DNA from 3 places in the Paenibacillus guangzhouensis genome. Region 1 is predicted to be linked to each of the others. Evidence: riboswitches for the same ligand, from Rfam matches in the RefSeq annotation. Region 1 holds a riboswitch; each other region holds the start of a gene.
What was found. Region 1 has a riboswitch for cyclic di-AMP ahead of GCU39_RS11835 (3D domain-containing protein). Riboswitches for the same ligand answer to the same signal wherever they lie in the genome.
Positions count from the first base shown of each region.

Region 2: it holds a riboswitch for cyclic di-AMP, as region 1 does, so the genes downstream of both, kdpA (potassium-transporting ATPase subunit KdpA) here and GCU39_RS11835 (3D domain-containing protein) in region 1, are expected to answer to the same signal.
Region 3: it holds a riboswitch for cyclic di-AMP, as region 1 does, so the genes downstream of both, GCU39_RS10575 (APC family permease) here and GCU39_RS11835 (3D domain-containing protein) in region 1, are expected to answer to the same signal.

Region 1 is NZ_CP045293.1:2,650,405-2,660,756, forward strand. Features, by position in the region: gene GCU39_RS11800 (DUF4247 domain-containing protein) at 1-719, opposite strand, end outside; gene GCU39_RS11805 (DUF4178 domain-containing protein) at 770-1,276, opposite strand; gene GCU39_RS11810 (DUF350 domain-containing protein) at 1,315-1,719, opposite strand; gene GCU39_RS11815 (PspA/IM30 family protein) at 1,822-2,490, opposite strand; gene GCU39_RS11820 (dihydroorotate dehydrogenase) at 2,624-3,556, opposite strand; gene GCU39_RS11825 (dihydroorotate dehydrogenase electron transfer subunit) at 3,537-4,238, opposite strand; gene GCU39_RS11830 (polysaccharide deacetylase family protein) at 4,518-5,333, shown strand; gene GCU39_RS11835 (3D domain-containing protein) at 5,395-6,156, opposite strand; cyclic di-AMP (ydaO/yuaA leader) riboswitch at 6,159-6,333, opposite strand; gene GCU39_RS11840 (Nramp family divalent metal transporter) at 6,504-7,850, opposite strand; gene GCU39_RS11845 (amino acid ABC transporter ATP-binding protein) at 8,182-8,904, opposite strand; gene GCU39_RS11850 (ABC transporter substrate-binding protein/permease) at 8,897-10,333, opposite strand.
Region 2 is NZ_CP045293.1:6,352,773-6,363,124, reverse strand. Features, by position in the region: gene GCU39_RS28550 (hypothetical protein) at 1-380, shown strand, start outside; gene GCU39_RS28545 (universal stress protein) at 454-2,895, opposite strand; gene kdpC (potassium-transporting ATPase subunit KdpC) at 3,070-3,696, opposite strand; gene kdpB (potassium-transporting ATPase subunit KdpB) at 3,729-5,768, opposite strand; gene kdpA (potassium-transporting ATPase subunit KdpA) at 5,794-7,473, opposite strand; cyclic di-AMP (ydaO/yuaA leader) riboswitch at 7,811-7,978, opposite strand; cyclic di-AMP (ydaO/yuaA leader) riboswitch at 8,051-8,238, opposite strand; gene GCU39_RS28525 (cohesin domain-containing protein) at 8,586-10,352, opposite strand, start outside.
Region 3 is NZ_CP045293.1:2,377,969-2,388,320, reverse strand. Features, by position in the region: gene chrA (chromate efflux transporter) at 52-1,185, shown strand; gene GCU39_RS10585 (Rrf2 family transcriptional regulator) at 1,304-1,705, shown strand; gene GCU39_RS10580 (NAD(P)/FAD-dependent oxidoreductase) at 1,781-2,680, shown strand; cyclic di-AMP (ydaO/yuaA leader) riboswitch at 2,868-3,025, shown strand; gene GCU39_RS10575 (APC family permease) at 3,208-5,034, shown strand; gene GCU39_RS10570 (flavin-containing monooxygenase) at 5,196-6,242, shown strand; gene GCU39_RS10565 (ArsR/SmtB family transcription factor) at 6,352-6,699, shown strand; gene GCU39_RS10560 (SRPBCC family protein) at 6,715-7,200, shown strand; gene GCU39_RS10555 (response regulator) at 7,370-8,974, shown strand; gene GCU39_RS10550 (sensor histidine kinase) at 8,971-10,352, shown strand, end outside.

The sequences.
Region 1 (10,352 bases):
ATCTTGCCTGTACCTGACTTCGTCTTCGGCGCCTTTGATTTCGATGGGGAGAAGAATGAGCCCGAACCGCTGCTCTTATTTTTGGATATACTGCCAGAAGATTTCTTCTTGCTGAAGAATCCGCCGGAATCATCCGATTTCGATGAGCTGCTGCTTGAGCTTCCTCGTTTGAAGATCGAGCCTTTCCGCTCTACAGTCATCGGAGGAATTGCTTTTTTCTCACTCGTGCTAGGCTTATGGTATTGCGTATTCGGCTTATACTTCTCATAACTCGTATAGCCGCGGTAGTTCCCATATTTCTTGCCGCCGAAAGAATCAAATAGATCGCTTACAAGACTGCCTATAAGATAAGCTTCCAAGAAGCTCGGATTATAATTGCGCTGGACATACTCTTTCGAATCCACCTCAATGAGCGAATCCTCAGGTTTCTTCTCATCCTTCATCACATGAATCCACTTGTCGGAATAGACAAGGAACATATGATCCGGATCTTCCTTCGATGTCTGCTCCGGCTTCTGCTGATCCGTCAGCTCCGCCGCTACGACCGGAACGGTCTTCCCTTCTGCACGATAGATATACGAGGTCTCGGAGCCCGATTTATTCACGGACTCAAGCGGATACGTATCGCTCACATTCGGAGAACCACATCCCGTAAGAACCGAAGCCATTAACGCAACGACGAGTACACTTTTGATGATATACTGCAGCCACTTCGACACTTGGTTCACGCTCCTGAAAAGCCGACTTTTTGAACTATTGATTATAGCAGTTACGTTCCTCTCAGAACCTGAACATCGCCAGGGATCACTTTCTCACCCTCATACAACATGAAACGACCGTTCTGCCATTCGATACGCAGCAGTTTATAATCATCCGATTGATACTGCCACACATATTGCTCTCCCGCTTGCATGAACGGTGTCTTGCCTGTTACGAGCACCATGCCGGAATACTGCTCTTCCATATAATAAGTACGATCTTCCATTTCGATCGTGGTCGGAACTTCATCCGGCTCATCGAGTCGGCCATCAATTGGCTCGTATAATGCATAGACGACTTGCTCGCGCTCCTCAATATGGAGGTAACGAATGGTATTCCCATCCTGCAAGGTCAAGACGACGGCATTTCGCTGCCGGTTATTCGTTCTTCCTGTAATCTGATACGTAACCAAGGATACTTCAACTGCATCTCCAGGCCCCAGCTGAAGGATACTTCGCTGCGCTTTGGGCGGCTCAGGCTTCGCTAGTATGTTCTTGATCCGATTGAATATACTCATATCTTACGCTCCTTCAATCTTAGATACCATCATTTCATTTATAGACAAGCAGAGATGATCAACGCTCCCACAATATGCAAGGAACCTGCGAATAATGCATGCGGCATGAATCCTTCCTTCGTGCCTTCATCCAGCTTCAGACCGAAGCTTCCGCGCAATACCAAGCGAACGAGCCATTCGAGTACGAGCAGGATGATAAAGGATACAACCGATATGACAAGCCCGTCCCAGAGACTGTCTGTCTTTGCGATGGATGAGGACAGGATATACCCTTGCGCTAACAGCTTCATGACGAAACGGGTGGTGACAGCTGTATTCCCCTTCTTCATCTCTTCCATATCTTTATACGGTGTAAAAAGTGAGTCCACGAACATGATGACACAGAGCAATACGGTGCCCATTCCCGTCCAGACAAGAATTCGCAGAATATCCTGAATTGCGATTGTCATGTTAAGCCTCCTCCAAAAAGGTTCCATTCATTGTGAAAGGAAGAAGAACGTTATTCACGTTCCCCTTCCTTCCCGCTTCAATCGTCATGATCGATATTATTTATTTTCGTATTGTTTCATCAAGGCTGCAAGCTCATCATCAACCGCTTTATCTTTGTTCAAAGCTGCGAATTCATCATCGAGCGATTTGCCTTTGGAAGCCATTTCGTTGCTTGCTTCAGCTTGGGCTTCCATTTGAAGCATTTTCTCTTCCATTCGTTTGAGGCCCGCTGCTGCTGTATCCGAACCGAACCCTGTCATCGCTTTGTTGATTTCATTTTGTGCTTTTGCCGCATTGTAACGAGCAATCAACGTCTCGCGTTTATTCTTCATTTCGGTTAATTGCTTACGCATTTCGTCCAGCTTGCCGCGAAGGTTATCCGCTGCCGCTTTATTCTGATCATACCCAATCTTGAATTCATCCATTTTCTGCTCAGCAGATCTCTTCTCTTCCAGTGCACGGCGAGCAAGATCAATGTTCTGTGCTTGTGCTGCCATGTGCGCTTGTTCTTCACGCTTCTTCACGAGCGCGACTTGCTCTTCATATTGCTGTTTGAATTTCTTCTCAATTGCGATTTGCTGTGCAACAGCCTTCTCTGCATCTTCCAGATCCTCTGTCATATCGCGAATATATTGATCCGTCAATTTTACTGGATCTTCAGCTTTCTCAATGAGAGCATAGACATTCGATAGGGTAAGGTCGCGTAATCTTTTGAAAATAGACATGTGGTAATCCTCCTCAATGGATCTGTTATTATGTTTATGTTACTGTATTACGTCATCATTTGGAATCCGGTTTCGAAAATTTTAAAAAAACACAGGGAAGTCCACTCTCCCTGTGTTCATAAGGTATAACATTCTACAAGATCCCGCGTATCTCATCCATCGAAACGATCTTCTCCTGCTCCATCCATTTCAGAATGCCATCCGCCATCTGCTCTCCAGCACGCGGGTTCATGAAATTATACGTTCCGATCTGAATCACGGACGCTCCTGCCATAATGAACTCGATGACATCATTGGCTGTTGTGATTCCACCCATCCCCATAATGGGAATCTTCACATGCTGTGCCACTTGGTGCACCATGCGCAGTGCGATCGGCTTAATCGCAGGCCCGGATAATCCGGCATAGAGATTGTGGAAGACGCTCTTGCGCAGCCGTGTATCGATCTTCATCCCCGATATCGTGTTAATGAGCGATATGCCATCCGCCCCTTCTACCTCGCACATGTAGGCCATTTCAACAATATTCTCCGCATTCGGTGACAACTTGACGACGAGTGGAAGTGATGTCGCCTGACGAACTTCGCGTACAACCGCTCTCGCAGTCTCCGTCTGAACGCCATACGCAATCCCGCCTTCCTTCACATTCGGGCAAGAGATATTGAGTTCTATGATATCGATGGAACAGCGTCCTCCCTCTCTCAGCCTTTTCTCGTGGGCTGTAATTAGTTCTGCACCAATCCGGTAATCCTCTATGCAGCCGCCGCCCAGATTCACGATCCTTGCCGTATCCAGCGTCTCCCAGTATGGCGTTTCTTCCTTTAGGAAATATTCAATCCCCGGGTTCTCAAGTCCTACGCTATTCAGCATGCCGGATGGGGTCTCCCATACTCGTACGCCGGGATTCCCTGCCTTTGGCGCGAGGGTTAATCCTTTGCCGGATATCCCGCCTAGACGATTAATATCATAGAGCTTCGCATATTCTTTGCCGAACCCAAATGTCCCTGACGCCATTACGATTGGATTTTTAAAATGTACGCCTGCAACCTTACACGCCATGTTCTGCATCAAATCGAACCTCCTCCGCTGCGAATACCGGACCATCCACACAAGCTTTTCGGTTACCACCTTGGCAAATGACACTGCATACGAGACATGCTCCAATGCCGCACGCCATACGTTTCTCAAGTGAGACATAGACTTTGGCCCCTGATCCACGCGCACGTTCCGTTAATGCTTTCATCATGACATGCGGTCCGCACGTGATCACAGCGTCATACCTCGTATAATCGATCTGATTGACAATGATTCCGCCTACATCACAGACGACTTCGCCTGCGAAAGGTCTAAACTCATCGACAAGATATGATTCTCGGCTGAATCCTAGATAAATGTCCGGTTGCTGCAGCTGCTTCGCTGCGAAGTATAGCGGGGCGATCCCAATTCCCCCGCCGACTAGCGCTACCTTGCCTTGCACTACAGGGAAGCCGTTCCCATAAGGTCCTTCCAGTTGGATCGGATCGCCCGCTTCAAGCTGCTTGAAACGTTCTGTCCCTTCCCCAACTACATGATATAAGAAGCTGATCTCTTGCACACCGATATCATATATGCTGATCGGCCTGGATAACACGGGATAATCTGACCATGCCCGAAGCATGTAGAACTGCCCCATTCGGCCCTCAAAATGTCCTTCAATTTTCATCAGGTATACGTCTTTTGCGATCTTCACATTGGATTTAACGGTATTCACATGCGCCCTCCTTTTAACAGGGTTTTGCCTTCTTATACTATGCCTTGCGGCGCTTGCCGAAGCTGTGACAATGTTCACATCGATGCGTTTGATTCGATTGGAAACATTCGCATAATTCACCATCGAAAAGGACATAACAAAGAGACGGATTCCGAATGTGCAAAACAGTGTATTGAAGGGAGGGGATTCGCTTTGCGTTCGTGTTGTATACTGTTCCTAGTCCTCATCATGCTCTGTAGCGGTTGTTCAAATTCTTCTGATCCGTCACCGCTACCGAAAGTGCTAGAGACATCCCCCGTAACACTCCATTCCAAAGGGGCTGAGACAGAGACCAAGCAGAAGTTGTCCGAACCGGATGCGACGAGACAGACGGTCTCGCATCGCAAGAAATCAGAGCGGACCAAATCCAATCGCCGATCTCGTGCAGAAGATAGTTACCGTGCCTTGTCATCACTGCGTCATAAATACCCTGCCATCTTCAAAAATAACGGTTCGTCCTATGCGAGACGTGTATCCTTAACGTTCGATGATGTGCCAGATGAGTTCACAGGTAAAGTGCTGGATGTACTCAAAGCCTATAACGTCAAAGCGACTTTTTTCGTGATGGGCTATCGTGCCGAGAAGCACCCCGATATCGTAAGACGGATGGTGCGGGAAGGCCATCTCGTCGGCAACCATACATACAATCACCCTTTGCTGACGAAGGTGTCCATGGTGAAATTCAAACGGCAAATCTTGCGAACGGACGCGATATTGCATCGAATCATTGGGTATCACCCCAAATTCATTCGCCCTCCATACGGTGAAATCAACGAGCAGCAAGTGCGATGGGCTGGAAGCCAAGGGTATATTATCGTGAATTGGGATGTCGATTCCCAAGATTGGCGAGGACTAAGTGCCCAGAGAGTCATGAGCAATATCCTAACGACTACACGGCCGGGTTCGATTATTCTGCAGCATGCAGGCGGGAATGTTGGAGGGGTCTTAAATGGGACGCTGGAAGCTCTGCCACGAGTCATTGAACGACTGAAAAATAAACGTTATCAATTCGTTACCTTGACAGATATGTTCCATGTCCGAAAGAGCAATTCATAAAACGAAGAACAAAAAAACGCTTCCTTCATCCTTATTCAAGGATGGGAAGCGTTTGTCGCTATTAAGAAAGTATAAATACTTTTACATTCTGAATACCGAACTTGCTCGCACTCGATTGTGTCGTATCGACGAAGATATCAATACGGTTCCCTTTGATACTGCCGCCAATGTCATTCGCTCGACCCACAAATCCGCCTGCTGGTAATCCGTTAAATGAGTAGCCTGTTACGAATACTTTCGTACCAAGCGGAATCATGTCCGGGTCAACCGCAATTGTACCGTGCTTCAATTGATTACCGAAATAATCTTTCCCTGCCCATGATCCATTTTCACTTGCTGCAGCTGTATAGGCTGTCGCTTTCACATTTATCGATTTCTTGTAGCTTGTAGGCTCGCCAGAAATATGGACCACATTATCTGATGATGCAAAGGCAGACACTGTTGCTTCCTTTTTCTTCGGCTCTGGTTTCTCTACCGGCTTCTCCTCATTCTTTGCTGTAGGCGCAGGTGCAGATTTTGCAACTGCTTTTGCTTCTGCTGCAAGCGGTTCGGATGCTGCTGCCGGTGCTGAGGCAACCTCAGCTTTTTGTTCTTTGGCTCCAGGAAAATCAATCTTTAATCCTTGATAGATATTGAGTGGATCGACGTTCGGATTCGCCTTCATGAGATCATTCATATCGATGTTATTCGCCTTTGCGATATTGAAGAAGGTATCTCCGTCTTTCGCGTAGTAAGGCGCTGCTGCAACAACAGTAATCGATTGAACAGCTAAGAATGCAGTTATCAACGTAATGGACAATTTCTTCAGATTAAAAATTTTCATAATTCCTCCTTTTCATACGCCTACGAGGTTAGTTGTCGGGTTTGGATTGAGGATACAACCCTACGCTTACGCGTTTCACCCCTAGCTGAATCGATTGTTGTGGATTTTGTTCTTCATCCATTCAGCTGTGAATCATCCCCCGCACTTCAGCAATCGAAGTTTCGGCTCAATCAATATATCACAATTTTGTAACCAGTGCGCAAGCAATTTTTGACAAATCGCTCAACCATGCGGTATATCAGCGTTTTTTGTGATTAATTTTTTGATACAATTACAACAAAAAGACCTATTCACCGAGTGCTGGACTCGATTCGAATAGGTCTTCCTCAGCTAAAAATAACGTTTAATTAACCGAAAAATGTGCTGTACAGTAGATACGCATTCAAGATAATGATTACGATCGTTACGAACCATGCCGTCCATTTCATCCATGGTTTGTTGACGAATTCCCCCATTTTGGCAGGGTCGCTTGTGAATTTCACGAGAGGTACGACAGCAAAGGATAGTTGAAGCGATAGAATGACTTGACTTAAGATAAGCAAATCGCTGACACCCTTCTCACCATACATGATGGTTACGATCACCGCTGGAATAATCGCGATCATCCGTGTAATTAATCTGCGCAGCCAAGGCTTAAGTCGTATATTCAGGAAGCCTTCCATGACGATCTGCCCCGCTAAGGTACCTGTTAATGTTGAGTTCTGTCCTGATGCTAAGAGCGCAACCCCAAAGACGATACTACCAAGCGTTGTGCCGAGCAGCGGCGTTAACATATGATAGGCATCTCCAATATCCGCAATACTCGTCATCCCCGCCTCATGGAACGTTGCGGCTGCGATAATAAGAATGGAAGCATTAATGAACAGTGCGAACAATAGTGCAATGGATGAATCCCATGTTGCATATTTAATCGCTTGACGTTTCCCCGCAGAATTCTCCTCGAAGCTCCGCGTCTGTACAATAGATGAGTGCAAATACAAGTTATGTGGCATCACAGTGGCCCCTAAAATCCCGATCCCGATATACAACATCGTTGGGTTCGTAATGATCTCTGCGCTCGGAATAAAGCCGCGTGCGATGCCGCCAAGGTCAGGTCTAGATAAGAAATACTCTACTGCGAAGCAACCGCCGATGGTCGCGATCAAGACGATAACCAATATCTCAATATATCGGAACCCTTTGTTCTGTAGGAACAGCACGATGAGAACGTCGACTGCCGTAATTAATACACCGTATACAAGAGGTATCCCGAATAGCAAGTTCAGCGCGATCGCGGCCCCGATGACTTCAGCCAAATCACAAGCTGCGATGGCCAGTTCACAGAGCACCCACAGGACGAAATTCACTGGCTTCGTATAATGATCACGGCAAGCTTGCGCAAGATCTCGACCCGTCACGATCCCAAGTTTGCCGGCGAGTGCTTGCAAGAGCATCGCCATAAGGTTCGAGACGAAGATGACGGACAATAGTGTATAGCCGAACATCGAACCTCCGGCAATACTCGTCGCCCAGTTCCCCGGATCCATATACCCTACCGCAACCAGATAACCTGGCCCTGCAAAAGCTAAAAACTTCTTGAGCCATGAACCTTTCTTAGGTATTTTCATCGAACGATGAACTTCTGGCAATGACGGTTGATCCCGCTCCTGCCGCCATGACTTCTTCGCAAATGATGGTTTATTCAATGATTTCATTTCTACATTGTTCTCCATATCGATCACTCCTATCCTGCTCGTGCTACTTTCCTCATATCTATCTATGTCAATTGTGTATTGGACAAAATATTTTTCCTTAGTGCAACTTTTGGTTAAAAAAATATAGGCCACTTCAACATCTTATTCAGAGACAATGCAAATGTTCTATACTCTAAATTGTACTAGGGAAACTTTTTTTGTCAATACCTAAACTTCGGCCCCTAACCAACAATTAAGCAAAGAATCCACGCCACACCTGCATTATTAGCTTTCGTTAGGTTAACAAAAAATCCTCCGCCCTGACAGGGACGAAGGATGATGTGGTTCTAGATTAGAGTACCTTGCTAAGAAATTCTTGTGTACGCGGATGCTGCGGTGCACTGAATACGGTCTGCGGATCGCCTTCCTCGACGATCTTCCCGCCATCCATGAACACGATGCGGTCGCCAACTTCTCGCGCAAAGCCCATCTCGTGAGTTACGATGACCATTGTCATCCCTTGTGCCGCAAGGGATTTCATTACATCCAGCACTTCCCCGACCATTTCGGGATCGAGCGCTGATGTCGGCTCATCGAACAACATCACGTGCGGCTGCATCGCGAGTGCGCGGGCAATGGCGATACGCTGCTTCTGTCCACCGGATAATTGCGAAGGATAGACATGCTTCTTATCTTCAAGCCCAACTTGGCGAAGTAAATCGAGCGCAATTTGCTCTGCCGAAGCTTTGTCCTTCTTCAATACCTTTATTGGTGCAAGTGTAATATTATCTAAGACAGTCTTATGCGGGAATAAATTAAATTGCTGGAACACCATGCCCATTTTCTCGCGCGTGGCATTGATATTATGCGATTTATCTGTGATTGCATCCCCTTCGAAATGAATCGTTCCTTTCGTAGGAACTTCCAGCAGATTGAGGCAACGTAGAAACGTACTTTTCCCCGATCCACTCGGACCGATCACAACAACGACTTCCCCTTTTTCGATGGTCATGTCGATGCCTTTTAAGATTTCAAGCTTGCCATAATGTTTGTGCAGGTCTGTTACCTTAATCACTAGTCTTCAGCCTCCGTTCTGCAACTCCAAGGAGCTTGGAGCACGTAAATGTAAGAATGAAGTACAGCACAGCCGCAATAATAAGCGGCGGCAACCCTGCATAAGTGCTCCCACGTACAACTTCTTCTTGGAACATAATATCTGTAATCCCGATCAAGGATACGATGGACGATTCTTTAATAATGACCACGAACTCGTTACCAATTGCCGGCAGCACTTGCTTCAAAGCTTGCGGCAAGATAATGTAACGCATCGCCATACTTTGCTTCATTCCAAGTGAGCGTGCGGCTTCCAACTGTCCTTTATCCACGGATTCAATCCCAGCACGGAAGATCTCAGCGAGATACGCTGCACTGTTCAGGGACAATGCGATTGCGCCTGCAATGAATTTAGGGAACTCAATGCCGATGGACGGCAGCCCGAAGTAGATAATGAACAATTGAACCATCAGCGGTGTGCCGCGTAAAAATTCGATGTAAGCGACGGCAATCCATTTCAGCGGCTTGATTCGCGAACGGCGCATCAGAACAAGAATGACACCAAGAATAAAGCCGAATACTACCGTAACGAGTGATAACAGTAATGTCCACAATACCCCTTTGAGGAACGTCGATTTATATTGTGTGAATAGAGACCAAATGTTCGTGTCGCCTTCTTCGGCCAACTTCGTCGCATCCGTAACGTATTTCTTCACTTTATCTTCACTAAGTAAGCGATCGATCGACTTATTCAATTGACCGACAAGCTCTTCGCGTCCTTTCTTCACTGCGATCGCATAGCCATTATCTTCGGATGTCGGATGGGCTTCGGCAATCGCTAACGTCGGACGATTCTTCTCATATGATTCCGCAACAGGCAGCTCTACGATCAGAGCATCTACACGTTTGGACTCGAGGCTAAGCAGGATATCAGACATTTTACTCAGTGCATCGACCTTGGCATTCGGAATTGAACGAGCGATGTCTTCATAGATGGTTGATTTCTGAGCCCCAATGTTCTTGCCTTCGAGATCAGCCATCGTCTTGAATTTATCTTTATCATCAGCACGTACCAAGACGGCTTGATCTGAAGTATAGTAAATCGATGTAAAGTCCACATTCTTCTTACGTTCTTCTGTCGGATTCATCGCTGCCATCGCGATATCAATCTTACCGGAGTTTAGCGCAAGCAGCAGACTATCGAACTTCATATCTTCAATGACGAGCTCTGCACCCATATCCTTCGCGAGCTCTTTGGCGATCTCGATATCAAACCCTACGATTTCATCCGTACCGTTTATTTTCTTATGAAACTCATACGGAGGGTAATCCGCACTTGTACCGAGTACCAATTTTTTACTGTTTGTTGATTGTTCGGTCGGTGATCCGCTACACCCAGCAATCAATAGGACTGTTAATAAACATGCAAGTAATGCGCTAATTCTTTTCATTCGATCAATCCTCTTATGT
Region 2 (10,352 bases), 3.2 Mb from region 1:
CTTCCCTCGTCCCCTTCGCTAATCCATCTGTCACCCCTGTCACGCCTGTCGCCAGTACGAGCAAGTTCCCTTTCAATTTTAATTTTGGTGACATCAAAGGCTTCATCGACCGTATGGGCGGCATTGACGGGATTGTGAGCACGGTGTCGAAGGTGCAGAAGGTGATGCAGAGCGTCTCCCAGATCGCACCTGTCGTGAAAATGATGGCCGACGTCCTGCTTCCCGGCAAAAAGAAGGATGGTGATGACGATTGGTCCTCAAAAAAACGCAGACGGCGCCGCAGACGCAAGCGCCAATCGACGAACAAATCGAAACAGCGCCGCCGTCCTACCAGCTCCAAAGGCTCCAAAGGTTACAAAGGCTACAAGCCTAAAAGATAAGCAATCCCCTTCTTCACCCTCCCCTTACCATGCACGAAAGGCTGAAGCCTCCTCGCTTCAGCCTTTCTCCCTGCTAACCTTTTTCTATCACTCTTCCATCTCTCGCGAGTCCTCTATGCTTCGCCACAATCAATACATCCATATGCCGCGCCATCCGCAGCAGCTTGTTAATCACCGATCCACGCAGTAGACGCACATGCCATGGACGAGCCGATTGCCCGAGAATCAGCTGCGTGCTCTTCACGAGGTTCGCTTCCTGCATGAATACGTCTGCCAGCTTGCTCGCATGCGGGGCGTGACTAACCTTGAAGGTGCCTCCAAAACGTTCCGTGAGTGCTTCAATCGCCTTCGCCCGCTCCTGCTGCTCCACCGTCATCGGCCCCCCGGTGTGAATATACGCAACATAGAGCGCTGCCTTGAGCCGATACGCGATACGGAATCCACGCCGAATGAGCCGTTCCGCGTTCGAACTTAACGTGACCCCGACGAAGATCACTTCCTTCCGACGCCAGGGGCCGCGAAGCGAAGGCTTCCGTTCCCACGATTCCAGACGTTCATCCACATCGTCCGCCAGCTCCCGCAAGGCTAGTTCACGCAATGCAATCAAGTTCCCCGTCTTGAAAAAATGATTCAGCGACTGTTCTACCTGCTCTCTGCGATAGATATGTCCATCCCGCAGCCGCTGCTGCAGCGTCTTCGGTGCGACATCGATCAACTCTACTTCATCAGCTAGCCGCAAAATATGATCCGGCACCGTCTCTCGCACGCGTATGCCGGTAATCTGTTCCACCGCATCATTCAAGCTCTCTAGATGCTGCACATTCATCGTCGAGATGACGGAGATGCCCGCGGTCAGCAGCCGCTCGACATCCTCGTACCGCTTCTTCAGCTCGCTGCCCGGTACATTCGTATGCGCCAGCTCGTCGACCAACACAGCTTCGGGGTTGCGGCGCAGAATCTCATCCGTGTCCATCTCTTCCATCTGCACGCCGCGATAATCGATCTTCCGCCTTGGGACGAGCGGCAAAGCGCCTACTTGGGCCGCCGTCTCCCGTCGGCCATGCGTCTCCAAGTAGCCGATACACAGGTCTACCCCTTTGCGCAGCAGCTCATTGCCTTCCCGCAGCATCGTATAGGTCTTGCCCACCCCCGGAGCAGCCCCGATATAGACCTTGAAATGCCCGCGCTGCATCGATGCGACTTCCCGCTCAATCTCTTCCTGCGTTAATCGGCGATAGCGATTCCGCTCCAAGTCTCTCAGCTGACCGCGAACGCGCACCTTGCCTAGCGGCTGCTTCGCTTCGCCGCTCGTAACCTGCTCGCCAGCGCCATCCCCGCGCGAAGACAACCGTTTGGTCGGCAGGATCCGTTCCCCCTCCGATTCTGCTCGATCTGCGACGATGAACATATCCACCTGCTTCATTCGCGCGATCAGGCCGTTCAATACCGAACCCTTGAGGAACTCCTGCCAGCGCGTCATCTTCGAATGCCCGATTACGATCCGTGTCACCTGATGATCGAGCGCATACTTCATTAATGTGCGCGGCAGATGCCTCTGCGATGAGAGCGATAGCTCTTCAAACGGCGCGTCGAGCTTCTCTGTCAGCTTCACGATCGACCGCTTGAACGTCGCTTTCTCCTTCGATAGCTCCATGCCGGGTTTCACGAAGGTGACAACGCGCAGATCGCCATTGAGCCGTTTCGCAATCTGCTGGCCTCTTCGAATATAGATCGAGCCGTTCCAGTGATACTGCGCTGCGACGAGAATCCGCTCCGCGGCCCATGACGGCCCGACGAGCCCCAGCCGTTCCCGATGCCGCTCCAGCGACTCGTTCACGCCCTCCGCGACCAGCCGCAGCGCTATCTCGCGCAGCACCGCCAGATTGCCGTGCCGGAAGACAGAGAGGTCTGCTGGCAGCTGCAATCCAGACAAATGCCCTTCCTCCAACCGCTTGAGCAGCGTCTCCGGCGTCACGTCGATCAACCGAACTTCATCCGCCATTTCGAGCGTATCCGTCGGTACGGTCATCTCGGGCATGAAGCCGATATACGGCTTCGCGAACGCTGCAACCTCCTGCAGCTCGTAGACATTGACCGTCGTCGTGACGCTAATGCCTTGCTTCAATAAATACTGGATATCCTCCAGCCGTGTGGCATGGAGCGCACCAGGCCGATTCCGATGTGCGAGGCCGTCGATGAGCACCGCCTCCGGATTACGCTGTACTAGCGCGTCCAGATCGATGTCCTTCTGCTCGACTCCATCCTTGAGCCAATGAATGCTCGGCACCCGCTCCAGATCGCCAATCTGCTCCATCGTCTCGGGCCGCTGCCGCGTCGAGATCGCCGTGAAGACGACATCCACCCCTTGCTTCGCGAGCTGATGTCCTTCGCGTAGCAGGTGGTACGTCTTGCCCGAGCCGCTGACCGCGCCGATCAATATTTTCAGATAGCCTCGCGACAACCGCGTAATCGACTCCAGAATTTCCTCCGGTGTTTTCCTCCGAAACTGCTCCATGCCCCTACTCCTTTGGTTTATCGATTCCCATCAAGCATAAACGCCAACGGCGTCCTTCCAAGGACGGGAAGCGTTTAAGCGAGAAATATAAGAACAATTTATTTGTGAAACTTATAAATTCTTATATTTGAACATGCCCACTCGACCGCAAGGATCAAGTGGACACTCTCTCATCTATTTCATTAATTTCTGCAGATCAATATTCAGCATCAAGACATTCACGCGCGGCTCTCCGAATACGCCGAGATCCCGGCCTTCCGTATGGCTCTCCACCAGCTTCTCCAGCTGTTCTGTGCTAATGCCCGTCAGTTTGCTGATCCGCGGAATCTGTACCTCAGCACTCTTCGGTGAGATATGCGGGTCTAGACCCGACCCCGAATTCGTAAGCAATTGAATCGGTACCTCGCTGAGCGGCACATCCGGGTTACTCTTCGTCCACGCCGCCGCCGATTCCTGCGTCCGCTTCAGCATGTCGGGGTTCGAAGGCGCATAGTTATTCGACCCTGAGCCCGCAGCATTATATTCAATACTGGATACCCGGCCTTGGAAATACTTCTGATCCTTGAACATCTGTCCGATCACCTCGGACCCAATCACCGTGCCGTTCGCGTCTTTAATGAGACTGCCATTCGCCTGCTTCGGCAAGAGCACCTGCGCAAGCCCCGTGGACAGGAGCGGATACACCAGCCCGCAGAGGATAATAAAGACGAGACTGACACGAATTGCTATCGCGACGATGGAGCCGACCGATGTTCGGGCAGGCACCTCAACCGTTGTATTTGTCTGAAGATTCATATTCATGGATATTCCATCCCTTTCTTATCGATTCCGTACTAAATCCAGATGTGGACGACGAGGTCAATCAGCTTAATGCCAATGAATGGTGCGATCACGCCGCCTAGGCCGTAGATCAATAAGTTCCGGCTGAGCAGCTTGCTCGCGCTCATCGGCCGGTAAGCCACGCCCTTCATCGCGAGCGGAATCAAGAGCGGAATAATGACCGCATTAAATATTAATGCCGATAATATCGCGGACATCGGAGACCCGAGCCCCATCACGTTCAAGACATGCATTTCCGGAATAGCTAACATGAACATCGCTGGGATGATGGCAAAATATTTCGCCACATCGTTCGCCACACTGAACGTCGTCAGCGCACCGCGCGTCATGAGCAGCTGCTTCCCGATCGATACGACTTCGATAATCTTCGAAGGGTCCGAATCTAGATCCACCATGTTCGCTGCTTCCTTCGCGGCGATCGTCCCGCTGTTCATCGCGAGACCCACATCCGCTTGCGCTAGGGCCGGCGCATCATTCGTGCCATCGCCTGTCATCGCGACGAGCTTGCCTTCAGCTTGCTCTTTGCGTATGACCGCGATTTTGTCCTCCGGCTTACTCTCAGCGATAAAATCATCCACGCCCGCTTCACGCGCAATGGTCGCTGCGGTCAGTGGATTATCCCCCGTACACATAATCGTCTTGATTCCCATGCGGCGAAGCTGTTCGAACCGCTCGCGCATCCCCGGTTTGACGGTATCCTTCAAATAAATAATCCCAACCAATCGGTCATTCACTGCCACCGCAAGCGGTGTTCCGCCTTCCGAAGCAATCTTATTGCCTTTGTCCGTCAGATCCGCCGGAATCACGCCGCCTTGTTCAAGCACCCAGTGCTTCACCGCATCAATAGCGCCTTTACGAACCTTCCAGCCGTTGGAGAGATCAGCGCCGCTCATCCGCGTCTCTGCCCGGAATTCAATGAACTCCGCACCCTTCGCCAGCGATTCATCGAACGAATGTCCTTCTCTTCGTACCCATTCCAATACAGAACGGCCTTCTGGTGTCTCATCGTGCATCGAACTCACCGCAGCCCACTGGGATACTTCTTCGACCGTCGCTTTGCCGACAGGCACCATGTCGCTCGCCATCCGATTCCCGAATGTAATCGTTCCGGTTTTATCAAGAATCATCGTGTTGATGTCCCCTGCTGCCTCAACGGCCTTACCGGACATCGCGAGTACGTTGAACTGCGTCACCCGGTCCATCCCTGCAATCCCGATTGCGGACAACAGCCCGCCGATTGTAGTCGGGATCAAGCAGACTAACAAGGAGATAAGCACTGGAATTTCCAAGTCGACTCCGACATACTTTGCAATCGGTGCTAGTGTCACCACAACGATCAAGAAGATCACGGTCAATGTAATGAGCAAAATATTCAGCGCAATTTCGTTCGGCGTCTTCTGACGTTCTGCTCCCTCCACGAGGGAGATCATGCGATCGAGGAACGATTCGCCCGGATCATTCGTGATCCGCACTTTAATCTGGTCGCTGACGACACGTGTACCGCCTGTGACGGAACTGAAGTCGCCGCCCGCTTCCTTCATCACTGGCGCAGATTCACCGGTAATCGCGGATTCGTCGACCGTTGCCAGCCCCGCGATCACTTCCCCGTCTCCAGGGATCATCTCGCCCATCGATACGACGACGATGTCGCCTTTGCGGAGCTCGGTTGCCGGCACTTGCTTCACGCCGCCGCCAGGCTGTACTTTATTCGCCAGCACATCACTCTTCGTCTGCTTGAGCGCATTCGCCTGGGCTTTCCCGCGTCCTTCCGCAATTGCTTCAGCGAAGTTCGCGAACAACACGGTGAACAACAAGACGATGAATACCGTTAAGTTAAAACCGAAATTCGCTTCCGCCCCGAATAAGGACGGGAATAAGGTTAACAGCAGGACGATGAACGTCCCTACTTCGACCACGAACATGACCGGATTTTTGATCATGATCAGTGGGTTTAATTTGACGAAGCTCTGGCCTAGCGCATATTTCACAATATCTGAAGTTATTAATGATTTTCGTTTCATGGTCTGATCCATGTTCTTTCACCTCGTTAAATGATCTCTACCCTAATGTCAGGTACTCTGCAATCGGTCCAAGGACGAGCACCGGCAGGAATGTCAGTGCGCCAATGAGAATGACCGTTCCGAGCAGTACCCCTGCGAACAGCTTGTTGTCGGTACGGAATGTCCCGATCGTCTCAGGCACCCATTTCTTGCGCACGAGTGAACCTGCGACGCCGAGCAAGGCCACAATTGAGACATAACGTCCGAGGAACATGACAATCCCAGTTGTGATATTCCAGAACGGCGTGTTATCCGCCAAGCCTTCGAAGCCCGAGCCGTTATTGGCTGCCGAGGAGGTATATTCATAGAGCACTTGCGAGATCCCGTGGAACCCAGGATTGGTAATCGCGCCGGATCCGAGATCCGTTAAAAACGCAATCGCCGTCGGTCCGAGAATGATGAGCGGATGCGCCAGAATCGCAATCGCGATGAGCTTCATCTCATGCGGTTCGATCTTGCGACCCAAGAACTCCGGCGTACGACCGACCATTAAGCCTGCCAAGAATACCGCAAGGATCGCATACATCAGCATGTTGACAAGCCCTACGCCGTCACCGCCGAACACCACGTTCAGCATCATCAGCGACATCGGTACGAGACCGCCAAGCGGCGTTAATGTATCATGCATATTGTTGACCGTCCCCGTCGTGGCCGAGGTTGTTACAGTTGTGAACAGAGCGGATTGCGCAATACCGAATCGCGCTTCCTTCCCTTCCATGCTGCCCTGCGACGTATCGGCGCCGATCGAATTCAAGACTGGATTGCCGTTGCTCTCCGAGACATAGACAAGACTTAGGAACGCTGCGAACAAAATGCCCATGACCGCGAACACGATCCAGCCCTGCTTCTGATTCCGAGCGAAGCGTCCGTACGTATACGTCAGCGATGCTGGGATACACCACATCATTAACATTTCGAGCACGTTCGTTAACGGGTTCGGATTCTCGAATGGATGCGAAGAGTTCGCTCCGAAAAATCCCCCGCCGTTCGTCCCTAGATGCTTAATCGATTCGAGCGAAGCGACTGGCCCGACCGCGATCTGCTGCGTCTCTCCTGCAATCGTATGAGCTTCCACCGTCGCATTCAGCGTCTGCGGCACTTGCAGTCCAACGAGCACCAGCGTCATCACGATCGCCATCGGAATCAGCAACCGGGTATGAGCCTTCACGAAGTCTGTGAAGAAGTTGCCAAGGCCTGTGCCCTTCTTCGTTAATCCGCGGATAAAGGCAATTGCCACCACAATTCCCGTCGCCGCCGAGGTGAACATCATCATCATGATGACGATCATTTGCGAGAAATACGATAGACCCGATTCCCCGCTGTAATGCTGTAAGTTCGTATTGGTCATAAAGCTGATAATCGTATTAAAAGATAACGTCGGCTCCATATTGTCGATCCCGTTCGGATTGAGCGGCAGCCAGCGCTGCACGAGTAAGACCCCAAATCCGATGAGCGTCAATACGAGGTTGGTTAGTAATAGACTAAGCGCGTATCGCTTCCACGACATGTCGCCTTTGTTCTTGAGCCCAATCAGCCAGTAGATGCCCTTCTCCACCGGTCCGAAAATCCGATCCGACCGATTCGGCTCATTCGAAAAAATATGATAGATATAAGTCCCGAGCGGCTTCACGATCAAGAGCAATAGCCCGATGACAATCACGATTTGCAATATATCCATAAGGACGTTCATGTTCATTCTCCCTTTTCAAGAATTCAGGTTTTCATGTTCTGTTCAGATGTTGTTCAAAAGTTGGCTTCTTAGGACCGAGAAGGTTGCGTGAACCCGAAGAAGGAGGAGCGGAGTTTAGGCGAAACCTAAATGAGCACCGGACTTCGAGGGTGAACGCAAGATTCGACGTCGAATTAACATCTTTGAAGCACCTCGTCATAAGGAGTTAACTTTTGAACTTCCTTATTTGGGCATAAAAAAAGAAGCCTGCGGGGGAGGTTATCCATCGCGGCTTCAATTAAGGACACGGCAAATCGCCATGCACCTGTGCATTGAATACGTTCAAGTTGCCTCTCTCGAGACGCTTACGAGGTTAGCTGTCGGATTCGGGCCTAGAGAGTCGCCCTACCTTAGCGCCGTACAAGACGGTGCCTTGGATTCACCCCATGGTCAGCTCTGCCGACCGTTGGTTCCCCCGCTCTTTGCTATAGCAAAGACTCAGCGATAAAGACATGTTCATTTCGAATTGCATGATCGAAGCTGCAGCGCCTTCGCTGCTACAGCCAGCATACATCTACACTTTCCTTCATCCTCTCTCATTCGCTTACGAGGTTAGCTGTCGGATTCGGATGGTGAGAGTCACCCTACCTCGGTACCGTTGTACCCAGGATTCACCCCACATGTACCCGCGCTCGCTCTCACACGAACAACAGGTTCATGACTTATTTGGTTCCCCCGCTCCTTGCTCATGCAAGGACTCAGCAATGTTCATGAATCGTATCATACTCCTCGCGTTGCAACTTGTAAAACCGAATAAATCGCGTAAATAGAATCTGAAAATACTGGAAATAACCATGAAAGCGTTATGAATGAGGTGAATCTCTCGAAATCTCCTATTTTCGCTCGTTAGATCACGTTCACGCATATTTCAGGATGAATACACACTGCTAGCTTAAAAGTTTGTCGTTTTTTTCCATACTCTGAATCTATCCAAATCAATCCAATTCCATGTATGCTAACTACCTGGATTCGATTGCTTCTGCAGCACACAAAAATCTCCCCTCGGCCAGTGGTCGCACACCGTTCACCGAGAGGAGATGCTCAGAAATTCCTTGTTCCTATTACTTCTGTTCCAGCGTTTTCAATACGACCAGCGACAAATCACTGATATCGATTTTTCCATCGCCGTTCAGATCCATCATGCGATTACCTTCTTCCAGCGATTTGCCTAATTGCTGGGCAACAAGCGTGACATCCTGTGCGTTCACTTGATGGTCTTGGTTCACGTCTTCTACATCGTACGCGAACTGTACGCCAAGCTTCACATCTGCAGGCAGCGTGTAAGACAGCTTTGTCAGATCTGCATTCTTGTCGGCAAATAGCGACTCCTTCGTAAGCACGATTTCCGCTGGATCTCCGAATTGCTTCGCCTTCAGCGTAATCTGTGCCACGTCCACGCTGCCGCCAAGCGCCCTTGCTCCCAATAGCGTAGCGATGATGTTGACCTTGCCGTGCGTCTGATCCTGGTTCCAGCCGAGATAGGCGTTGGAATCAGAACCGAAGCTGCTAGCCATCTGCACATCCACGACTTCGAAGAGTGCCGGATCGAATGCCAAGGATGCCTGCACGGCAGCCAAGTCGGTCACATCTTGCGCCTGCAAGGTAACCTTGAACGATTCCCCGACAGCGACTTGGCCATCAACCTTCAACTTCAAGCTGCCTGGCGATTGTCCCTCGAAGGTGACTTGATCATAGTAGCCGATCATCATGTTCCATGCCGACGAATACAAAGCAATCCTCGCATAGGCTGCTTGCTCCGGAGCCACACCAGATGCAGAGATATCGACCCATTGCTTTTGCGGCATGCCTTTAATAACCGTACCTGCTACTGTACTGATCTGCTTGCCGGATTTGTCGTAAAAATAGAGTATGATGCCAGAATCATCGGTTCTTGACCCTTCAATGAGTCCTTGCTCAATATAGAGCTTCGCAGCGGCCGTATATTCAGCGCCGCGGACGACTGGGATTGGATCGCTGAGATAGCTGCCCGTTCCCGCACTACCTTGCGCTTGGTCTACGACCTTCAAGCTCTGTCCCGGATCTCCGCAATAACTCTGCTCGCTCGAGAGACTAAATTCTGTCACCGTTGTCGTATAAGCATTGCTCCAGCCCGGAATGCTGTTATCTGGCTTGAGCGGCTCTTCGAAGCATCCGTTACGCACCGGCAGCTTCACGCTCGTCGATGCGGAGATTGGAATCATCATCAGCTTCGTGCCGTCGGTGTAATAGATTTGCTCTTGTCCTTCCGCATCCTTGGCCAGCGTCATGAAGCTCATCTCGAAATTACTTGGCGTTAGCGAGCGATACTCTAGCGTGTCTGGATCCACTACCGTCATCCGATTCGCAAGTCCGGCATAGAGGAGACCATCCTCGCCCCAGCGGAAGTAGTATGGACGCCACATGCCGTAATCCTTTACATCCGGATAGATATTTTTCTGTTTCGCAATCGACAGATCATTCGGATTTAATGCAAACAGGATACCATCGACACCGCCCCACAGCAATCCGTCTTTCCCGAAGGTCAGACCGCTGATCATGCGATGTTTGCCGAGCCCTGCTAGCCCGGTAAGCTCTTTATGCATCGTCATTTCTGTTGTCGCCATATCAAAGACGAACACTTCTGGATTGCTCTCTGGCATTGTCGTGTTCAATCCGCCCGATTTCGTAGTCGAGCCATAAATCTTGCCATCCTTGTATGCGAGCCCAATAATGCTATGATCTTTGATCAGATTGCGGTAGACTTGCTTCTCTCCGCTCACCAAATCGTAAATCGTTATCGCCCCGCCTAGTTGCCCATAATCCGGTATGGTACCGATGATCAGCTTGCC
Region 3 (10,352 bases), 270 kb from region 1:
GATCAAGCATCAAAATTACAGAGGTTGGTTGAAGTGTTCGGGGTGTCATTGATGCTTGGTTTGACTTCATTTGGAGGGCCAATCGCGCATCTGGGTTACTTCCATGATGAATATGTTCGTCGTCGTCAATGGATGGACGAACGGAGCTATGCGGACTTGGTTGCATTGTGTCAGTTGTTGCCCGGGCCTGCCAGCAGCCAAGTCGGCATGGGCATCGGCCTTGTGCGAGGCGGCCTGCTCGGAGGAGTCGTAGCCTGGATTGGATTTACCTTGCCATCCGTTATCATGTTGATGCTCTTCGCCTTCTTAATCCAGGGATTGGATGTAGGCAACGCCGGATGGATTCACGGTCTTAAGCTTGTCGCTGTAGCGATCGTGGCACAGGCCGTATGGAGCATGGGGCAGAAGCTAACGCCAGACCGCAGTCGTGCAACGATCGCGATCATCGCCATGGCGACAGCACTTCTATGGCAGACTGCACTGAGTCAAATCGTTATTATCCTTGCTGCAGGTATCATGGGGATACTGCTCTACCAGAGAACAGAGCAATCGATGATTACAGATGTCATCATCCCGATTCGTCGTAGCGTAGCGATCATTTGCTTGATGCTCTTCTTCGGATTGCTCATAATTCTGCCTATCCTAAGGCCGATTGTGAATGCTGATGGATTATCTCTATTTGATAGCTTCTATCGATCAGGCTCCCTTGTTTTTGGAGGAGGACATGTTGTCCTTCCAATGCTTGAACGTGAAGTCGTACCGACAGGCTGGATTACGAAGGCTGACTTCCTGGCAGGGTATGGCGCGGCACAGGCCGTTCCCGGTCCATTGTTCACCTTTGCCAGCTATTTAGGTGCGATGAAAAGCGGGGTAAGCGGAGCACTGCTGGCAACGGTTGCGATCTTCCTGCCCGCGTTTTTATTGATTGCAGGAACCTTGCCATTCTGGAATACGATTCGTAAAAATCGTAAGATGCAGGGTGCTTTTATTGGCATCAATGCGGCGGTTGTCGGTATTTTGCTCGCAGCGTTATATCATCCGCTCTGGACGACGGCCATTCTTACGCCTGTTGATTTTGCCTTCACATCACTGTTGTTCTTGTTGCTCGTCTTCTGGAAGCTGCCGCCATGGGTCGTGGTCGTGGCAGGAGCGGTTGGGGGGACGATCATCGGAATGCTGAGTTAAGACATCATCACAGGACAACACCGTTCAAAATCAAAACTCGTAAAGTTCGGCAAATCTTGACGAATCTTCATTTTAGGGTTATTGTAGATAGATATAGTCTATGATTCGAGGTGTGAAGATGAAGTTCTCCAAGGCAACGAACTATGCGCTGCATACGATGCTGCTGTTGATATCTGTCGCTCCAGGCAAACCAGTTGGTGTATCGCAGCTCGCGGATAGGCAGGGCGTCTCATCGACGTACCTGTCGAAGATTTTGACCAAGCTGGTTAAGGCAGGGTTGATTGAATCGGCTTCCGGTGCGAATGGAGGGTATCGGCTTAAAGCGAAGAAGGAAGAGATCTCATTCCTTGATGTCATTCATGCGATCGAAGGAACGGCATCCTTGTTCCACTGCGGGCTTCATGACGATACAGAATGCGAAATCCAGAAAGTGATGGTATCTGCTGAAGGAGCGATGGAGCAGGAGCTTCGCCGTAGGAAACTCTTCGAGATTGCCCGAGCAATAACGTTGTCTGAGTAAGACATCGTTATTTTTTGGGATTATTATAGACATAATATATCTTTAATAACGATGATATAAGAAAGGATGAGTCTAATGATGTATGATTGTGCCATTATAGGCGGAGGACCTGCAGGTCTTAATGCGGCGCTAGTGTTAGGGAGAGCAAGGAGACGTGTCGCGCTGCTGGATAACAACCAGCCGAGGAATAGCGTTACCCATGCTTCGCATGGATTTATTACAAGGGACAATGTCGCGCCAGCTGAGTTCAGACGAGTGGCCTATGAAGAAGTACTGCGCTATCCGTCTGTGCACCATTGGCAGCTTGATGTAACCGATGTTCATGCAGCAGGGCAGGGATTCGACATTGTTATGTCTTCCGGCAACCAGTTGCAGGCGCGCAAGGTGATCATCGCAACGGGACTGAAGGAGATCTTCCCCGCTATCGAAGGATTTCACGATTTTTATGGGAAAAGCATATTTAACTGCCCATATTGCGACGCATGGGAGATGCGTGATCAGCCTCTGATCGCCATATCTGAGGATGCTGGCATCTTCCATACCGCTAAATTGCTATATAACTGGAGCGAAGATCTAATCGTAAGCACGAATGGCCGCACGATATTATCCGATGAGCAGCAAGACCTCCTGATGTCTAGAGGGATCCGGGTGATTCAGACACCTATTGCAGCCTTTGAAGGACAGCACGGACAGCTAGAACGTGTTTCTTTCACGGATGGGAGTTGGATTGAGCGCCGTGGCGGATTCGTTAGTCCCACGTTCGTGAATAAAGCAACATTCCGCGAACAACTCGGTTATGAGGTGACGGAGCAAGGTGGAATTCGAACGGATGCAGCAGGGAGAAGTTCCGTAGCAGGGTTGTATGCGGCTGGAGATGCGGCTTATGTGAGACCTTCTCAGGTTGTAATTGCTGCGGCAGCGGGGAGTAAAGTTGCGATGACGGTTAACTATGACTTGACGGAAGAGGACTTTTGATAAAAATCAAAGAGAACTTGCGTGTGAAATAGATAATAAAAGAGTAAGAATCAAGTAAGCGTTTACTTGGTGATGAATCGTCTGAATTATTCTTTGCAACCAACTTTTTAGCATTTTACAAGGAGAACAGAAAGGCGTAATATTCAATCTTGGAAATGCGCATAGCACAAAATATCGTTCAACTATATTCTCATATTCGCTGAGTTTTCCAGAAGGGAAAACGGGGGAACCAACGTGATGAACATGAAAGTCCATCACATGGGGTGAATCTGCAGGCATGCAGTAGGGTGACTCTCGCCATCCGAATCCGACAGCTAACCTCGTAAGCGTCGTAAGAGAGGGGATATGAATACTGTGATCATGTCAATATGACCACGGAGGTTCAAGCCTCTGTGGTTTTTTATTGCCAAAAAACATAATTAGCGGTTTGGGGGTAGGTTGCTGTTATGGATAAAAGCGTGCGAAACAAGGGATTATAGCTTCATAATCACATCTATGTATTAACCAAAAGGGGAGCAAGATTCACGATGTTATCCATTATCAAACGATTATTAATTGGTAGACCACTGAAGTCAACGGAGTTAGGAGAGCAGAAAATCAACAAGACCAAAGCATTAGCTATCTTATCTTCTGATGCGTTATCTTCCGTTGCCTATGGACCTGAGCAAATATTGCTCGTTCTGGTTACCATCAGCACTGCAGCTTTCTGGTACTCCATCCCCATTGGTATTGGCGTATTAATTCTATTGACAGCACTTATCTTATCCTATCGGCAAATAATATTCGCTTATCCGCATGGTGGCGGAGCTTACGTCGTATCCAAAGAAAATTTGGGTATGTACCCGGGCTTGGTCGCAGGCGGATCTCTTCTTGTTGATTATATTCTGACCGTGGCCGTGAGTGTATCGGCTGGGACCGATGCGATTACGTCTGCTTTTCCAAGTCTGCACGAACATAACGTAGGCATTGCGATCCTATTCGTCGTATTTATTACGATCTTGAACTTACGAGGCGTCACAGAATCGGCGTCGATCCTGGCTTATCCGGTGTATCTGTTCGTCCTTGCCTTATTCATCCTATCGGGTGTAGGGATTTACAAAATTCTAACCGGTCAAATATCGCCTGAGCTGCATACATCGCTCGGAACACCCGTGGCTGGAATCAGCTTGTTCCTGCTCTTAAGAGCATTCGCATCAGGTAGTTCTGCGTTAACAGGGGTAGAGGCGATCTCGAACGCGATACCTAACTTCAAGGATCCGGCGCCGAATAACGCAGCAAAGACATTAATTGCGATGGGAACGCTGCTCGCGTTATTATTCTCGGGCATTATTTTCTTGGCTTATTATTACGGCATTGCTCCGAAAGAAGAGGTTACGGTTGTCTCCCAGATTGCTGAGATGACCTTCGGACGGAACTTTATGTACTTCTTCATTCAAGGCACGACGGCGCTTATCTTGATTCTTGCCGCCAATACCGGATATTCCGCATTCCCGCTGCTTGCTGTGAATCTGGCGAAAGATAAGTTCATTCCAAGAATGTTCACGATGCGCGGCGATCGCTTAGGATATTCGAATGGGATTATTTTCTTGGCCGTCATGTCCATCATCTTGATTGTAGCCTTCGAAGGGAAGACGGAGCAGCTAATTCCGCTCTATGCTGTCGGGGTGTTCATTCCGTTCACACTATCTCAGACCGGGATGCTGTTGAAATGGCTTCGTGAGAAGCCGAAGGGTTGGGTAACGAAGTTCATCATTAATACGACCGGCGCAACGATCAGTTTAGTCGTTACTTTAGTATTCTTCATTACGAAGTTCTCGCAAATATGGTCCGTACTCATCTTCTTGCCGTTAATCATTGCGCTCTTCCATCAAATTCGTAAGCACTATGATGCAGTTGGCGAGCAGCTGCGCATTACGGATTGTGAGCCTGCGCCACCGATCGAGGGGAATGTCATCATTGTTCCAGTAGCCGGCATCACCCATGCCGTTGAGAACTCGCTGAACTATGCGAAATCGTTGAAACCGTATCAACTGATCGCGGTTCATGTGCCTTTTGAGCGGGAAGGCGAACAAATCTTCGAGGAGAAGTGGAATAAATGGCAGCCGGATGTCAGACTTGTCACGTTGCATTCACCCTATCGCAGTATCATTAATCCGTTAACGAAATTTATTGATACCGTTCAACGGAAAGCGAGCGAATCGAATTATCAAGTGACCGTCATTATCCCACAGTTCATTCCGAAGAAGGGTTGGCATAATTTTCTTCACAATCAGTCGAGCTTGCTGATCCGTGCCCATTTGCTCTTCCGACGCAATGTGATCATTACGACGGTACCTTATCATTTGAAGAAATAATTGAATCGTTCTGAGAGCTGCCTTGACATCAAGGCGGCTTTTTTGTGTAGTTAGTAGCACTCAGATGGCAATGGACCTACCTATTGACACTGTAGTATTCTATATATGATAATATGCTCATATACGCATGTAAAAGAGCGCTATTCAAAGGAGATAACAAGATGATGGAAGAAATTGATATTCTGGTCATCGGTGGGGGTCAAGCGGGGTTAGCGGCAGGATATTATTTGAAACATACTGCGAAATCCTTTCTTATCATCAGTAAGGAGCGCCGAATCGGCAATGTCTGGCGACATCGGTATGATTCCTTGGTTCTGTTCACGCCGAGATGGTTCAGCGCCTTGCCTGGACGAAGGCTGGAGGGCGATCCGAATGGATTCGCGACGAAGAATGAAATTGCAGATTATATGGAACGGTATGCGGAATCCATGAGCTTGCCAGTACAGCTCAATACAGAGATTCTTGGAATATCAAAGATGGGGGAATCGTTCCATATCCGCACGGCTGCGGTAGAATACATCGCGAAACAAGTGATCATAGCGACGGGACCGTTCCAGAAGCCGTTCCTTCCCGAGATCGCTTGTCAGGTGCCGCAATCAATATTCCAGACGCACACAGCGGCTTACACGAATCCATCGATCTTGCAGGAAGGACCCGTTCTAGTCGTCGGAGCTGGGAACTCTGGAGCGCAAATTGCAGTCGAATTGTCCAAAGATAGGCAAGTATATTTATCGGCGAATCATGCGTTGAAGTTTTTTCCGCTGCAATTTCTTGGTCAGAGCATCTTCTGGTGGTTCGATCGACTAGGGCTCTTGCATTCTGCGCGTGACAGCAAGATCGGAGCCTTCATTCGCAGACAAGGCGATCCGATCTTCGGCATGGAACTGAAGCGGGGCATACGGGAAGGTCGAATTCACTTGCAGCCGAGAACGACGGGGTTCCATCAGGATGCCGTCACCTTCATAGATGGTAGTCAAGTCATTGTACGTAATATCATCTGGGCGACAGGGTTCCGATCCGACTATAGCTATATGCATCTTCCAGGTGCGTTGAATGATGAGGGAATGCCCAGACATCGACGTGGCGTCTCGCCAGTAACCGGGTTATTTTACGTGGGACTGCCGTGGCAGCATGAGAGAGGTTCAGCGCTTATCGGCGGCGTGGGGGAAGATGCTAAGTATATTGTTAAAGTCATGAATGCGCTCTAAGAGGTACAAGAATCGTCTTATTTCAATTATATTCCTTTACAGGAATATTCGGAAAATGTTATATTCATTATAGCAAGAAAGTGTATTTAGGAAGGAAGCGGGTTCATCCATGAAAGCAAGCATATTCAGTGCTCTAGCTGAACCGAGCCGATTTCAAATCGTCGAACTGCTGCAATCTGGTTCTCTGACCGTAGGAGAGATCAGCGAACGCCTAGCGATTCGACAGCCACAAGCCTCGAAGCATCTACGCGTACTTCTGGATGCCGGGATCGTAGAGGTGATTGCAGATGCCAATCGTAGAATATACAAGCTGCGTCAAGAACCATTTCAGGAAATCGACGAATGGCTGGCATCTTATCGACAATTGTGGGAGGATCGATTTGACCGGTTAGATGCATATTTGCAAGTGCTGCAGCACAACAAGAAGCCTCAATCCGATGAAACATCATCTACATAATGGAGGTATGTTCAAATGCGTGAGATCGGTGTGGATCAGAACGTAGATAATATTGAGGATCGTCAAATCGTGTTGAACCGGTCGTTCAACGCGCCGCGCGATCTGGTCTGGGAAGTATGGACGAAGCCAGAGCATCTCGTGCATTGGTGGGGGCCGACTGGATTTCATATTACGGTACAGGAGTACGAATTACGGACTGGAGGCGTGTGGAGGTTCGTGATGCACGGACCGGGTGGCGTTGACTTTCCAAATCAAATTGTGTTCCGTGAGATTGTGAGACCGGAACGCCTTGTGTATGCATCGAGTGATGGCGAGGAGGATAGTCTGGGACAATTTCAGACAACGGTGACTTTTGAAGAAGTAGGTGACACCACGGCGATCACGATGCAGATGCTCTTCAAGTCCGCGGAAGAACGGAATTATGTTGTCAAGACGTACGGCGCAATTGAAGGCGGGAACCAGACATTAGACCGGCTAGCTGCTCACTTGGCTTCATTCTAAGCCAGCATTAACTTCATCTTATGAAAATAATTCTAGAAGTTTTGTCGAAAGTATTGCCGATTGGCTGATTTTCTCCTATTTTAATAATGTAATGTTACAAGGCATGATCTTATGGAGGCTTCTCTTTAAGTTCATGCCTTTTTCTAATTCTGGAAGAGGAGCCCTGCCTATGTACAATCTGATACTCGTAGATGATGAAGAGGATGTTCGAGAAGGACTAATGCAAGAGATCGACTGGGAATCGCACGGCTTCCACGTGGTAGAACGAGCGGAGAATGGGAAAGAAGCGATGGAGCTGATTGAGAAGGTGATGCCCGATATTGTCGTGACGGATATTCATATGCCGTTCATGAATGGCCTCCAATTGGCGGAATGGGTTCGGAAGGCATATCCATCCATGAAGATCATCATCCTCACGGGATATGACGAATTTGAATACGCTCAGAAGGCAATCAAGCTACAGATTGATGAATATGTGTTGAAGCCGTTCTCCGCTTCGGATTTGATCGAGGCGTTGCTCAAGGTCAAGGAACAGATGGACAAAGAATTATGCGAAAGACAGAATCTAAATGCATTGCAAGAAAAGTACCAGAAAAGCTTGCCCGTATTGCGGAGTGTATTCCTCTCGTCCTTGATCACGCGTTCTTATATGGAAGCTGAGATTCATGAGAAGGGTATCCAGTATGATATGGAGCTGATATGCGGCCCGTATCTGGTCTCGGTCATTCAAATGGATCACAATCGCTTCACGCAAGGTGATGCCTTTCTACTGCAGTTCGCTATGCTCAATATTGCTGAGGAGATCGTTCAGCATCATAACCTCGGTTATGTGTTCATCCATCACAATCATGTCGTGGTTCTCTCGATGCTGCAGGACGCGGACGAACATGGCCTAAGCCAGACTACGATGGAAGTGATGGAAGAGATTCGATTGAACGTACATAAATTTTTGAAATTCACGGTCACCATCGGTGTAGGATCGATCCAGTACACCGTGACGGAGCTGCACGCATCTTATCCTGACGCTATCCAAGCGCTGAATTATCGATTACTGCTCGGTAATGATCGGGTGATCTGGATACAGGATGTGGAGACAAGACGGCACAATCCATTAATTCTGGATGAGATGAAGGAGCAGGCGCTCATTCGGTGCATCAAAGTTGGGATGGCAGAGGAAGCGCAGGAAATGATTCAGCTCCTTTTTCATCATTTCGTGGAGGAGTCCGCCTACTCGATTCAGGACTTTCAGATCTATTGCACGGAAATCTTAATGGCGATCATTCGGGTGGCAAAGGATATGGAAGTTCCACTGGAGTCTTTATTCGGCAGCAATCAATTGCCGATCGCCGAAATCACTTCATGCCCTAGCGTGCACGAAGCTAGGCAATGGATGACTGCCGTCTGCCTGCGATTAATGGAGCAGATTGCGGTAGGCCGACAGACCAGCTATAAGAAACTAGTGGAAGAAGCAAAAGCCTATATGAAGGCTCACTTTGCCGAGAGTGACATGTCGATACAACGAATCTGTCAGCATTTACATATTAGCGCAGGGTATTTCAGCAACATTTTCAAGAAAGAAGCCAAAACGACCTTTGTCAACCATCTATTGGATCTTCGGATGGAAGCCGCGAAGGAAATGTTGCGGACGACAGATATGAAAGCGTTTGAAATTGCGGAGCAAGTCGGATATAGCGATGCGAACTATTTCAGCTTCTGCTTCCGTAAGAAATTCGGCCTCTCGCCGAAAGATTACCGCAACGGTGCCCGAACATGAAAAATTTCAAACGAATTCAATTTATCATTACATCATCTTTTATCTTAATCACCGTGGTCACCGTCTTAATTGTAAGCTTCATGTTATATAACAAATTCTCGAATACGGCAGAAGACAATGCCGATCTGAACATGGGGCAGGTCGTCGAACAGGTTAAATACAATCTGGAGATGTACATCAAGAATATGACCAGTATTTTCGACGTGGTAGAAGAGACGATTAACCGGAATCCGTCTTACACGAGTTCGATTCTAGAGGAACAGTTAAATTCGATCATGAAGACGCGGGAGGATTTGATCTCCATTGCCATGTTTACGAAGGCTGGCGAATTGGTGGTGAATATTCCGAAGCTCGAGATGCGTCCGTATACGTTGTTACAACGTCAGAGCTGGTTCAATGCCGCGCTCGAATCACCAGATCAACTCAATGTCTCTTCTCCGCACATTCAGAATTTGTTCAAGACGCAATACAAATGGGCGGTATCGCTCAGCAAGCAGACGAGCTATCAGCAGGGTAGGCTCTCGCATACTGGGGTATTGGTCGTCGATATGAACTTCAAGACGATCGATGAGCTCAGCCGGCAAGTCGTATTCGGGAAGAGGGGCTACGTCTATATTATCGATTCATATGGCAATATCGTGTACCACCCGCAGCAGCAGCTGATTCACGCCGGATTAAAATATGAAGATTTGGAACGTGTTCTCACGTACTCCTATGGCAGCTACCAAGATGAATTGAATGGGGAACAGCGGATGATTACGATCAAGACCGTCAATCCCATTGGCTGGAAGGTCATCGGGGTTGCTTACAAAGATGAACTGCTCACAACCAAATCGGAACTGAACACGTTCTTGCTCTGGTTCCTGGTCGTCGTCATCATGTTCGTGCTGCTCTTAGCGATTTTCGTCTCTGCACGTATCGCATCACCAATCCAGCGATTAGCCAAATCTGTGAAGTTGATCGGTGAAGGCCATCTGAATACACCAATTCCCGTCTCTGGCATTTATGAAGTCGAGCAGTTGTCCAGGCGATATCATGTGATGCTGCAGCAGATTCGTCATCTCATGGAGCAGATCATCGTGGAACAAGAAGCGAAGCGCAAGAGTGAACTTGATGTTCTGCAAGCGCAGATCAATCCGCATTTTCTCTATAATACGCTTAATTCGGTTATTCGGCTGGTGGAGAAGGGAAGAAGTAACGAGGCTGTGACCGCCATCACGTCGTTATCACGATTTTTTCGCATTAGTCTAAGCAAAGGTAAGAATTTCATTCCGGTTCATGAAGAGCTGGAGCATATCCGGCATTATCTGATCATACAGACGATACGTTATAAAAATAAATTCCAATATTCGATCGAGGCCGATGAACGTGCCCTGCA